One region of the Prevotella sp. RM4 genome, then DNA from elsewhere that is predicted to be linked to it. Evidence: riboswitches for the same ligand, from Rfam matches in the RefSeq annotation. Region 1 holds a riboswitch; each other region holds the start of a gene.
The links. Region 1 has a riboswitch for cobalamin ahead of T499_RS0108215 (TonB-dependent receptor). Riboswitches for the same ligand answer to the same signal wherever they lie in the genome.

Region 1 (3,215 bases):
TTTGCCAGCAAGATGAAGAAACTCGTTATCATATCGCTGATGCTTTGCTGGATGCTGTCGCTTTCAGCCCAATTCCTAAATTCGGGCGACACCATCGCTATAATCTCGCCATCGAGTGCTACCGATACTGCTACCATTAATGGCGGCATCCGAACCTTAGAGAAGTGGGGCTATCCATGCATCGTGGCGCCCCATGCACTGGCCGATTATCATGGTTTTGCAGGCACTATCGATGAGCGACTTAGCGATTTGCTGTGGGCTTTACGCACACCATCCATCAAGGCCATCATGTGTTCGCGAGGCGGCGATGGGGCTGCCCATCTGCTTTCCCGTATCTCATTAGATACACTCCAGCAGCATCCAAAGATGATTATCGGATTCAGCGATGTGACGGCGTTGCTGTGTGCCCAGGCTAGGGCAGGCGTAATGGGTATTCATGGTTCGATGTGTCATGCATTGAAAACCTACGAGGGCAACGATACCGTGAGTCAGGCTTTACGAGGCATGCTTGCTGGTCATCTGCCCACCTATTGCATTGCTCCCCATCCCTTAAACATAACAGGTAACGCCGAGGGCATTATCGTTGGTGGTAACATGAGCGTTTTCAACGATCTGGCAGGCTCTGATTTCGATCCGCTGTTTATCGATGGAATCGTACTATTTATTGAAGATACAGGCGAGGGCATGAGTAAGGTAGACCGCATGCTGCATAACATCGAGATACGTGGCTTACAGAAACACATCCGAGGCGTTATTGTTGGGCAGTTCAACAAATACAAACACCCCGAAAACGGTTTCGACGACATGTACGCCCTGCTCAACGAGTACCTACAGCATTGGCACATTCCCGTATGCTACAACTTTCCTGTAGGTCATGCCCACCTAAAAAACTTCCCCCTCCTAACAGGCGCCAAAGCCACATTAGAAGTAAACCCCGATGAGGTAGTGCTAGATTACAATAATTCCCATTAGAGGAACATTTTGTTCCCACGTTGGGAATGAAATGTTCCCAAACTGGGAATCAAACATTCCCAAGTTGGGAAAAAATATCGTGCTTTAGATGGCAAGGTGGAGCATAAAATCAAAAAACTGAGTAAAACTATTTATTTTGAGAATAATTATTGTATCTTTGCAGCTGTAATCGGTTCTCCTGATGTGGAGATTAATAGGGAATCGGGTGAGAATCCTGAACAGAATCCCGCCGAAAGGCACCTACCCGTGGCCTTTCCCGCTGCTGTAAGTCGTCCTTTATGAGGCGCAAACATGTATGTCACTGAGATTTTTGGGAAGACGTTTGCTGCCAGACGATAAGTCAGAAGACCTGCCGATGAAACTTTAGCCGCTTGCCTATCTCTGGGGTTAGATGGCGATGGCAGAATAAAAGATGATGAATCGAGCATTCACATTGGCAATGGCTTGCGTGTTGGCGATGACAACGGCAGCACAAAGCAAGTTAGATTCCGTGCAGCATGTGCGGGAGATAATTGTTGTGTCGAAGCCTGCCATGCGCGAGGTGGTACCCAGTCAGAAACTGAAGGGCGAACTGCTGGAACAACTGAACACGCACTCTGTGGCCGATGCATTGCGCTATTTCTCTGGTATCCAACTAAAGGATTATGGCGGCGTGGGCGGCATTAAAACAGTAAACATCCGCTCGATGGGTACGCATCACTTAGGCATCAGCTACGATGGTGTGCAGTTAGGTAATGCGCAGAACGGACAGATTGACTTGGGCCAGTTCTCACTTGATAACGTAGAGGATATCACACTTTATAACGGCCAGAAGAGTGCCATCTTCCAGCCCGCCAGCGATTTTGGAAACGCCGGTTCTATCTATATCCGTACCAAAGCGCCTGATTTCAAGAAAGGCGAGAATACCCATCTGCGATTTAAAACCCAGTATGGTTCAAGCGATATGTTCCGCTTTTCTACCCTTTGGGAGCAGAAACTGTCATCAACCATCAGCTCATCGGTAAGTGCCGGCTTCTTAACAGCCAGCGGTAAGTATAAGTTCCATTACGAGCGAAAATATCCTAACGGACAAACGGCTTGGGACACAACGGCTGTGCGACAGAACGGCGATATACATGCTGAACGTATCGAAGCAAACCTGTTTGGCCGATTGGAGCAGGGTAGTTGGCAGCTTAAGGGTTATCTATATAACTCAGCCCGAGGCATTCCTGGTGCCATCGTAAACAACGTGTGGCGACGTGGTGAGCGCCAACAGGATTTGAACACCTTTGTACAAGCCGATTATAATAAGAATATAGGCGATGGTTTCAGCACCCGATGGCTGGCCAAGTATGCCTATTACAACACCCACTACGTAAACAAGGATACCACCCAGCTACCTGTTGACAATCGTTACAAGCAGCAGGAGTTCTATCTTTCTACAGCCAATGTACTGGAGCTGCTACCCAACTGGAGTGCATCGCTGGCCTACGATTTTAAGTGGAACAAACTGAATGCCGATATCTACAACTTTGCTTACCCCAAACGCATCTCTAATCTGGTAAGCTTAGCCACAGCTATCGACTACAAACACCTGAAGGCGCAAGGCTCTATCCTGGCTACCTTTATCCACGACAAAACCCACCGCAGGGGTGAGTTTGCAAGCTTAAACAGCAGTCATTCGCTATCAAAACTCACGCCGGCGCTATTTGTTAACGTGTATCCCTTCCGAGGCACCTTCTTCTCTATGCGAGCCTACGTAAAAAAGAGTTTCCGCATGCCGACCTTCAACGACCTGTATTATACCGATATGGGTAATGCCAACCTGGTGCCCGAGAGCGCCCTGCAGTACGATGCCGGCTTTGCGCTTAACAAGCACTTTGAGCATGGTATCATTCGCCATGCCGAGATGCACTTCGATGCCTATTATAATACAGTACACGATAAAATTGTGGCTTACCCCAAGGGGCAGCAGTTCCGTTGGACGATGCTGAACTTAGGTAAGGTTCACATCAAGGGAATAGATGTTGAGGCCGAGGCCGATTTCAAGATTGGTAAGGATCTGATAGCTACCACTCGTGCCCAGTACACTTATCAGGATGCACGCGATGTTTCTGATGCCGAAACCTCGTATTATAAGCATCAGATACCCTACATCCCCTGGCACTCAGGTTCTGCTATTCTGGGTCTTACCTATAAGAACTGGAACCTGAACTACTCGTTTATCTATGCAGGCGAACGCTACGACGAGCAGGAGAACATTA
Region 2 (3,215 bases), on a different contig from region 1:
GCGTAGGTGTCTTGTAACCCTGACTCCAGGTGGCTCGCAGTCGCAGGTCGCCCAACTTCAGCATGGCTGACAGTTTGGGTGTCAGTCGGGTGCCGAATCCCTCATTGCGGGTCAGTCGCAAACCGCCTGTGATGTAGAGTGGATCCAGCAGTGCCCACTCGTCCTGCACATACAGTGCTTCGGTATTGTCAGTCGCTTTTCCGCCAGCCACACGCATCGGCGCTTTCAACCAGTCGTAGCGATACTCCAGTCCGGCACTCAACTGCTGCTCATAGGGCAACGCAAAGATTCCTTTCAGCGAGATGTTAGTCAGTCGTTGGTCGCTCTGCAGTTCCTTATCACCGGGGAAGTAAGGGAAATAATTGGTAAAACGGCCGTTCACATAGCCATCCGTCAGCGTGGTATCGGTATAGGCGTAGTTATAGGCATGCTTCTTCCAGTCGGCATCCAGCGTAATCACGTCGGTCTTGTTCAGCTTCCACTTACCACCAACCGACGCCGACGCATTGTTGTACTGCAGATCCCATGTCTTCACGTCCACACCGGGATGATGACCGCAGGGGCGATAGATGCGCTTCCAGTAGATGCTACCGTCGGCATAGAGTTCGATGGCAGGCGTGAGCTGATAAGTCAGTCGCTCAGCTATCTGCCAGTTGGTATGCCGGTTCACCGTCTTGTTGCGCGAGTCGGTGATGTGGTATTCCGTTTGTTGGATAGCTTCCTCGGCGGTGTTCTGCCAACCGTCGGAGTGCTGCAATTGGAAGTTGGTGTAGCTCGACAGTTTACCATAGTTGAGCGCCACGCCGTTATGCTGCCTGATGTCGCCATAAGAGCCCACGCGCGTGGTGTTCTCCACCATCACGCCCTGTTCGCGATGCTTGCGGGTGATGATATTGATCACACCTGCTATCGCATCACTGCCATAGAGGGCACTCGAGGCCCCTTTCACGATTTCTATTTTCTCGATGTTGTGCGGGTCGATAAGACTCAGGTCGTTCTCGCCACCATTATCACCATGCAGGCGCCTACCGTCTATCAGTATCAGCACATACGCGTTGCCCAGACCATTCATCTGCAGTCTGCTACTCATATCGTTCTCGCTGAAATCGAACGATGCCGTCAGTCCCGACAGGATATCCTCGATACTCTTGCCGGCATACTGCTGCAACTGCCGGCGACTGATTACTTCGGTCTGCACGGGCGCATCTTTCAGCAGGTGCTGCGTACCAGTACCTGTCACCACCACCTCCTGCAAACTATCAGCACGCCAAATGTCCGTCTGGGCATTTACACCAATAGCAAGCAAACTCAGGCCTATTGCCAATTGCTTCTCTAGTTTCATTACTTTCAAATTATCACAACCGCTAACTCCTGAACGGTCTAAAGTTAAATTGTCAATCTTCAATTGACATTCGGCAGGTCTTCTGACTTTCCTCAGTCTGCCTTACCTTCCCGAGCCTGTGGCTCAGTGGCGTTATACAGGCAAACCCTTTTTGCGAGGATTACAGCTGCAGGTACAGTTACGGATTCTCACCGTATTCCCTTTTCATCGTAGTGGCATCGGCCACCAGATGACCTTATTTTGGCGACAAAGGTACAACTTTTTTCGGTTAACCACACATATTTAGCAGAAAATTTATATATTTGCACCCAAATCAACTTCAGAAGATGCCGAACAAGACAGCGTTTATGATAGCAGCACCCACCAGTGGCTCAGGCAAGACAACCATTGCCCGAGGCCTGATGCAGTGGTTCACCCAGAACGGTTACCGGGTGCAGCCCTTCAAGTGCGGGCCCGATTATATCGACACTAAATTCCACACAGCTGTCTGTTGGCACCCGTCGGTCAATCTCGATACCTTTATGACTACGCCCGCACACGTACGCGCGCTATTTGCGCACTACGGGGCTGATGCTGACATCTGTATCGTCGAAGGTATGATGGGCCTTTATGATGGCTACGATCGCGAACTGGGTTCGTCGTACGACATCGCCCGCGTGCTTGATATTCCCGTGATTCTGGTGGTCGATGCCAAGTCGGCAGCCTACTCGATGGCAGCCCTCTTATCGGGCTTTATCCACTTCCGCGGCGACGTTTATATCGCCGGTATAATATTTAACAAAGTTGGTTCGCAGCGCCACTTCAACATGCTGCGCGAAGTGTGCGATGAGCTCCATGTCAAGTGCCTGGGCTACCTGCCTAAATCGCCCGACCTGGAGCAAAATTCACGCTATCTGGGGCTCGATTTCTCTCAGCTACCCGAGTCAGACCAGCTGACTGCCCTTTTAGAGGAGAATATCGACCTTCCATCTCTCAAAAGTCTCACTACCACGCTCCTTGACGAGGTAGAGTCCAAAACAAGAAACTGCGAGTTCCAGCATCTGGAAACGAAAACGCTTATAGCCAGGAATCATGAAAGTTTTTCGTTCATCTATCAGGAAACTTTAGACCAGTTTGGCGACGTCATTTTCTTCGATCCTGAGAAAGATGTGCCAACTTTTGATGGCATCGACCTGCTCTATCTGCCAGGCGGTTATCCTGAGAAGCATTTGGAGGCTTTGACAGCCAATCAGGCTTGTCTGCATGCTATCAAAAAATTTGCGGAGGATGGCGGCAGGATTGTTGCTGAATGTGGCGGTATGATGTACCTCTGTCAAGCCATCATTACCGACGATGACAGCTACCCCATGTGCGGTGTACTGCCCTACTCGATCACTGCCCGCAAAGCTGATCGCAAGCTGTCCTTAGGCTACCGCCAGTTCACCCTCGATGGCAAGACCTATCGAGGGCACGAATTCCATTACACGCAATTCATCGGCGATCCCCCTGAGAGTATCACCCAAGTCTATAACGCTAAAGGTGAGCCTGTACCAACGCCCGTATTCAGATATCACAACGTACTGGCCAGCTACACGCACCTTTATCAAATACCCAGCATCCTATGAAATTCATCGTCATTGGTATCACAGACAACCCCAACCCCTATTTTCCCCCTGAGGTGATGGCCATCATACGCGATGGAAAGGTGTTTTCTGGCGGCAAGCGCCACCATGAGATTGTAGCCCCGCTGCTACCTGCAGATGCCGAATGGATAGACATCACTGTACCGCTCGATGCCGTATTTGATAAGTACTCTCAACATGCATCACTCCACTCGACCTTTGGTCGCTCGCAAAGCGAGAACACTAGACACTCAACAGAAATCATCGTCTTT
Region 3 (3,215 bases), on a different contig from region 1:
GGCGACGACTAACAGAACCATCAGCGCTATTTCCATGTTTTTAGAAGTTTATCACACCAATATTGAAATGCATCTTTTTAAGATATATACTATTACAGTTTACCATTGTGGCTCATGTCGAGTACCCACAATCTTACAATCATTGCCAACACTATTAAGGCGAATGCCATCAGGATAATTAGATTTGTTTCCATACTTTTATTACTTTTGTTTTTAAATTTCTGGTGCAAAGATATAACAAAAAGACAGTATCTGCAATAGCACAGACAAATGGTCGGGTGGTTTCAGACAAATAGTCGGGTATTTGTTCGCGATAACTACACCTATTATAGATATAAAATTGTTTAAAACCACAAAACAAAATGTAGTTTTATCGTGTGTTTTGCTATCATTATCTTGAAATTAAGTGCCAAAAGTTGTGTAATTTGTCCGACGACGTGTCGTTTTGTCCGACAGATTGTCTGAAATGTCCGACGATTTGTCTGAAACCACCCGATCATTTGTCTAAACCCTTGTGGGAATGGATTTTTTGCCTTACCTTTGCAACCAGAAAATTTAATCGCTCTTTCTTTTTTTTAAGTAATAGATATAACCTAATGATCAATATCCTTTTGACAATGAAGGGCAGTGCGTAATGGAACGAAGCGTTAACTGCCAAACGTGCCCCAGGCCAACTATCTCGCTAACGGATAGAAGGCCTGGGGCCTTTTTTTGTATAAAACAAATTATTTTTGATTTTTTGTTTGGCGTATAAGAATAATGTTGTATATTTGCAACGTGATTCAAGAATGAGTCTATGTGAAAGTTGAGGCTACGCCTCGACTTAACGTGAACGTTGAGGCATAGCCTCGACCTTCGCCCGTAAAGGTTCGCTTAGCCGCGATTAATTGGGAATGTGAGTGAGAATCTCCGACTGTCCCGCAGCAGTGAACTCCATTATGGCTCCTAAGCATCAATGCCATTGCCCGTTTGGGTGAGAAGGCGCTTGGGAGTGGAGGAAAGTCTGAAGACCAGCCTTTTTCGGTATTTGCTAAATGCTCTCGATGTAAGGGCGTGAGGCGCAACTTAATTTTTGTGGGTATGAAACATGAATCAATCGTCGTGGTATACGACAGTTGTCAGGCTATTGCAGAAGAAATAGCCGACAAGCTTGGCGCTGAAACTATCAGCGTACAGAGTATTAACAACAGGCAGATAGAAAACTGCCAGAGTTTTGTTCTTGCATTAGAGTTTATGGCTGATGGAAGTATGACTCCCCATTGGCAGTGGGCTTGTCAAACGTTGCGTGGTGCTAGCCTAAGTGGAAAGAACTTTGCCGTGTTAGTGGCATTAGGTAACAAACTGAATCATGATGCAGATAAAATTTGCCATGAACTGCGTGAACGCCATGCGCACATTGTTGGCGAACAGCTATATGCTGAAACGCCCCAATGCAATCTCGAAAATTGGATATGTTCTGTTTCACCTAATTTATAATCAAATTACTATGGTATACATTTTAGTAGTAGCTTTGGAATTTTTGCTCGCAACCATTGGTGTAGCGTGTCTTATCAGACACTATAACCACAAAGTTTAGTGGCTATATAGAAATAATGATGCGGCGATAGGCTACCAGATGAAAGGGACCGTCGTCGTGTACTTCGCAAATAATGTGAATCGTGTCGTTTGCAGTATCTGCAGGGATATGTATGGTGACTGTCTTCTGGGTTGACTGGGAGATGGTCACTTTTGTTTGCCCTATCTCAGGCTGCTGCCACCATAAGAATTGCAGGTTGTCGCCATCACTATCCTGCGATGATGAGGCATCAAGGCGTATTGTATCACCCGCTTTAGCTGTGATATGAATGGGCAAAATACCTGTGTTGTTGTTTATGATAACTCGAGGATTATGATTGCCATGCCCCTCGGCAGCCCACTGCATACGTGCCATGAAATCGTTAAGCTCGTCGGGGTAGAAACGCTGCTTATACTCTATACTGATGCTACGCAGCGGCTCCTGCCAACTGGTCCAGGCGGTGGTAATCGAGTCGGCACAGAGTCCATGCTCATGATAGCCTGCCCAACCAGCTTGATGTGGATCGTCGGGATTGTTCAAACCATTGGGCATGACATACAGAAAACTAGGCGTATCGCCTTCAACTCCCCATTTGTAGGTAGGATACTCGCTGCCTAACGCACCTCGGCCTTGTATGTAGTCCTTATGCTGTTGCCAGTGGCGTTTGCCAAGTTCGCACTGCTCCTGCCATGTGCCTTCATCCCACACAAACTGCAAATCGTCGGCAAACTCCTTACGTAGCCACATGTGCGAACTGTAACTACGGTTCATACGCATATTGTAATGCATGTCTTGGTCGGTAATGGTATAGATGCGAAACTTATGCAAAAACTGCTTTAAGGCCTCAGCAGAACGTGTTTGCTTAACTCGCCAGATGGCTTGTGCCAATGTGTTGGCACCACCCCAGGCAGCTACATAGATTGGGCGTGGGTCGTCTTCGTCGGCAAGTTGTATCAGCAGTTCGCTACCAGGTGAATCGTTATCAGCACCAATGGATTTGATGCCACCGTGAATACTACCCATTACCGCACGGCTCTTCAAATAGTCGGCACTTGGCCAGTATCCTATGTACTGTTGTTTTCTTTCTTTATCAAATGCTAAGAAATTCTTCTGCTTCGAACGTTGCATCAGCTTCGGCACATCCTGTCTGTAAGCCTCAATTACCCGTTGCAGATACTGTGCCCATTCTGTAGGATAGGGATCGCAGTTCCAACCTACTGATGTAATCAATGCTTCTATTTCAAATTGGTCGGCATAGGCCATCAGTCGTACCATCGACTCCATATCGTCGGGTTCCACATCAGCAGGTGCAATGTCTGTACACACCACAAGTCGTGGTTTTAATTCTTTGTATTCAGCTTGGAGCGAAAGAGCTCCCATCATAGCCAGCAGGCAAATAATTATTCTTAGCATTATCATGATTGTTAATTTGTGCCGCAAAGATACGAAAAAAATCGGATAATGGTCTGTTATTAGTCTTTTTTATTGCAAAAAGAAAGGTGGCTGGTCGTCTCGACTAGCCACCTTTACCCTAACTAAACAAATACTTATTTATAAATTTACACCTGTGATTAAAGACTTGGAGTAATAGCTGCCAACCAGGCATCGATACGTGTATCGGTCTGGTCGTCCTCATTGATGTCGTCGAGAGGCAGGCCAA

Region 2: another riboswitch for cobalamin. It lies ahead of T499_RS0111530 (TonB-dependent receptor plug domain-containing protein); the one in region 1 lies ahead of T499_RS0108215 (TonB-dependent receptor).
Region 3: another riboswitch for cobalamin. It lies ahead of T499_RS0107510 (NADPH-dependent FMN reductase family protein); the one in region 1 lies ahead of T499_RS0108215 (TonB-dependent receptor).

Annotation. Positions count from the first base shown of each region.
Region 1 is NZ_JNKG01000009.1:38,329-41,543, reverse strand. It holds gene T499_RS0108220 (S66 peptidase family protein) at 13-972, shown strand; cobalamin riboswitch at 1,126-1,344, shown strand; gene T499_RS0108215 (TonB-dependent receptor) at 1,388-3,215, shown strand, end outside.
Region 2 is NZ_JNKG01000012.1:61,972-65,186, forward strand. It holds gene T499_RS0111530 (TonB-dependent receptor plug domain-containing protein) at 1-1,342, opposite strand, end outside; cobalamin riboswitch at 1,397-1,587, opposite strand; gene T499_RS0111535 (cobyrinate a,c-diamide synthase) at 1,669-2,946, shown strand; gene T499_RS0111540 (bifunctional cobalt-precorrin-7 (C(5))-methyltransferase/cobalt-precorrin-6B (C(15))-methyltransferase) at 2,943-3,215, shown strand, end outside.
Region 3 is NZ_JNKG01000008.1:400,298-403,512, forward strand. It holds cobalamin riboswitch at 849-1,034, shown strand; gene T499_RS0107510 (NADPH-dependent FMN reductase family protein) at 1,081-1,476, shown strand; gene T499_RS0107515 (DUF1593 domain-containing protein) at 1,580-2,968, opposite strand; gene fldA (flavodoxin FldA) at 3,127-3,215, opposite strand, start outside.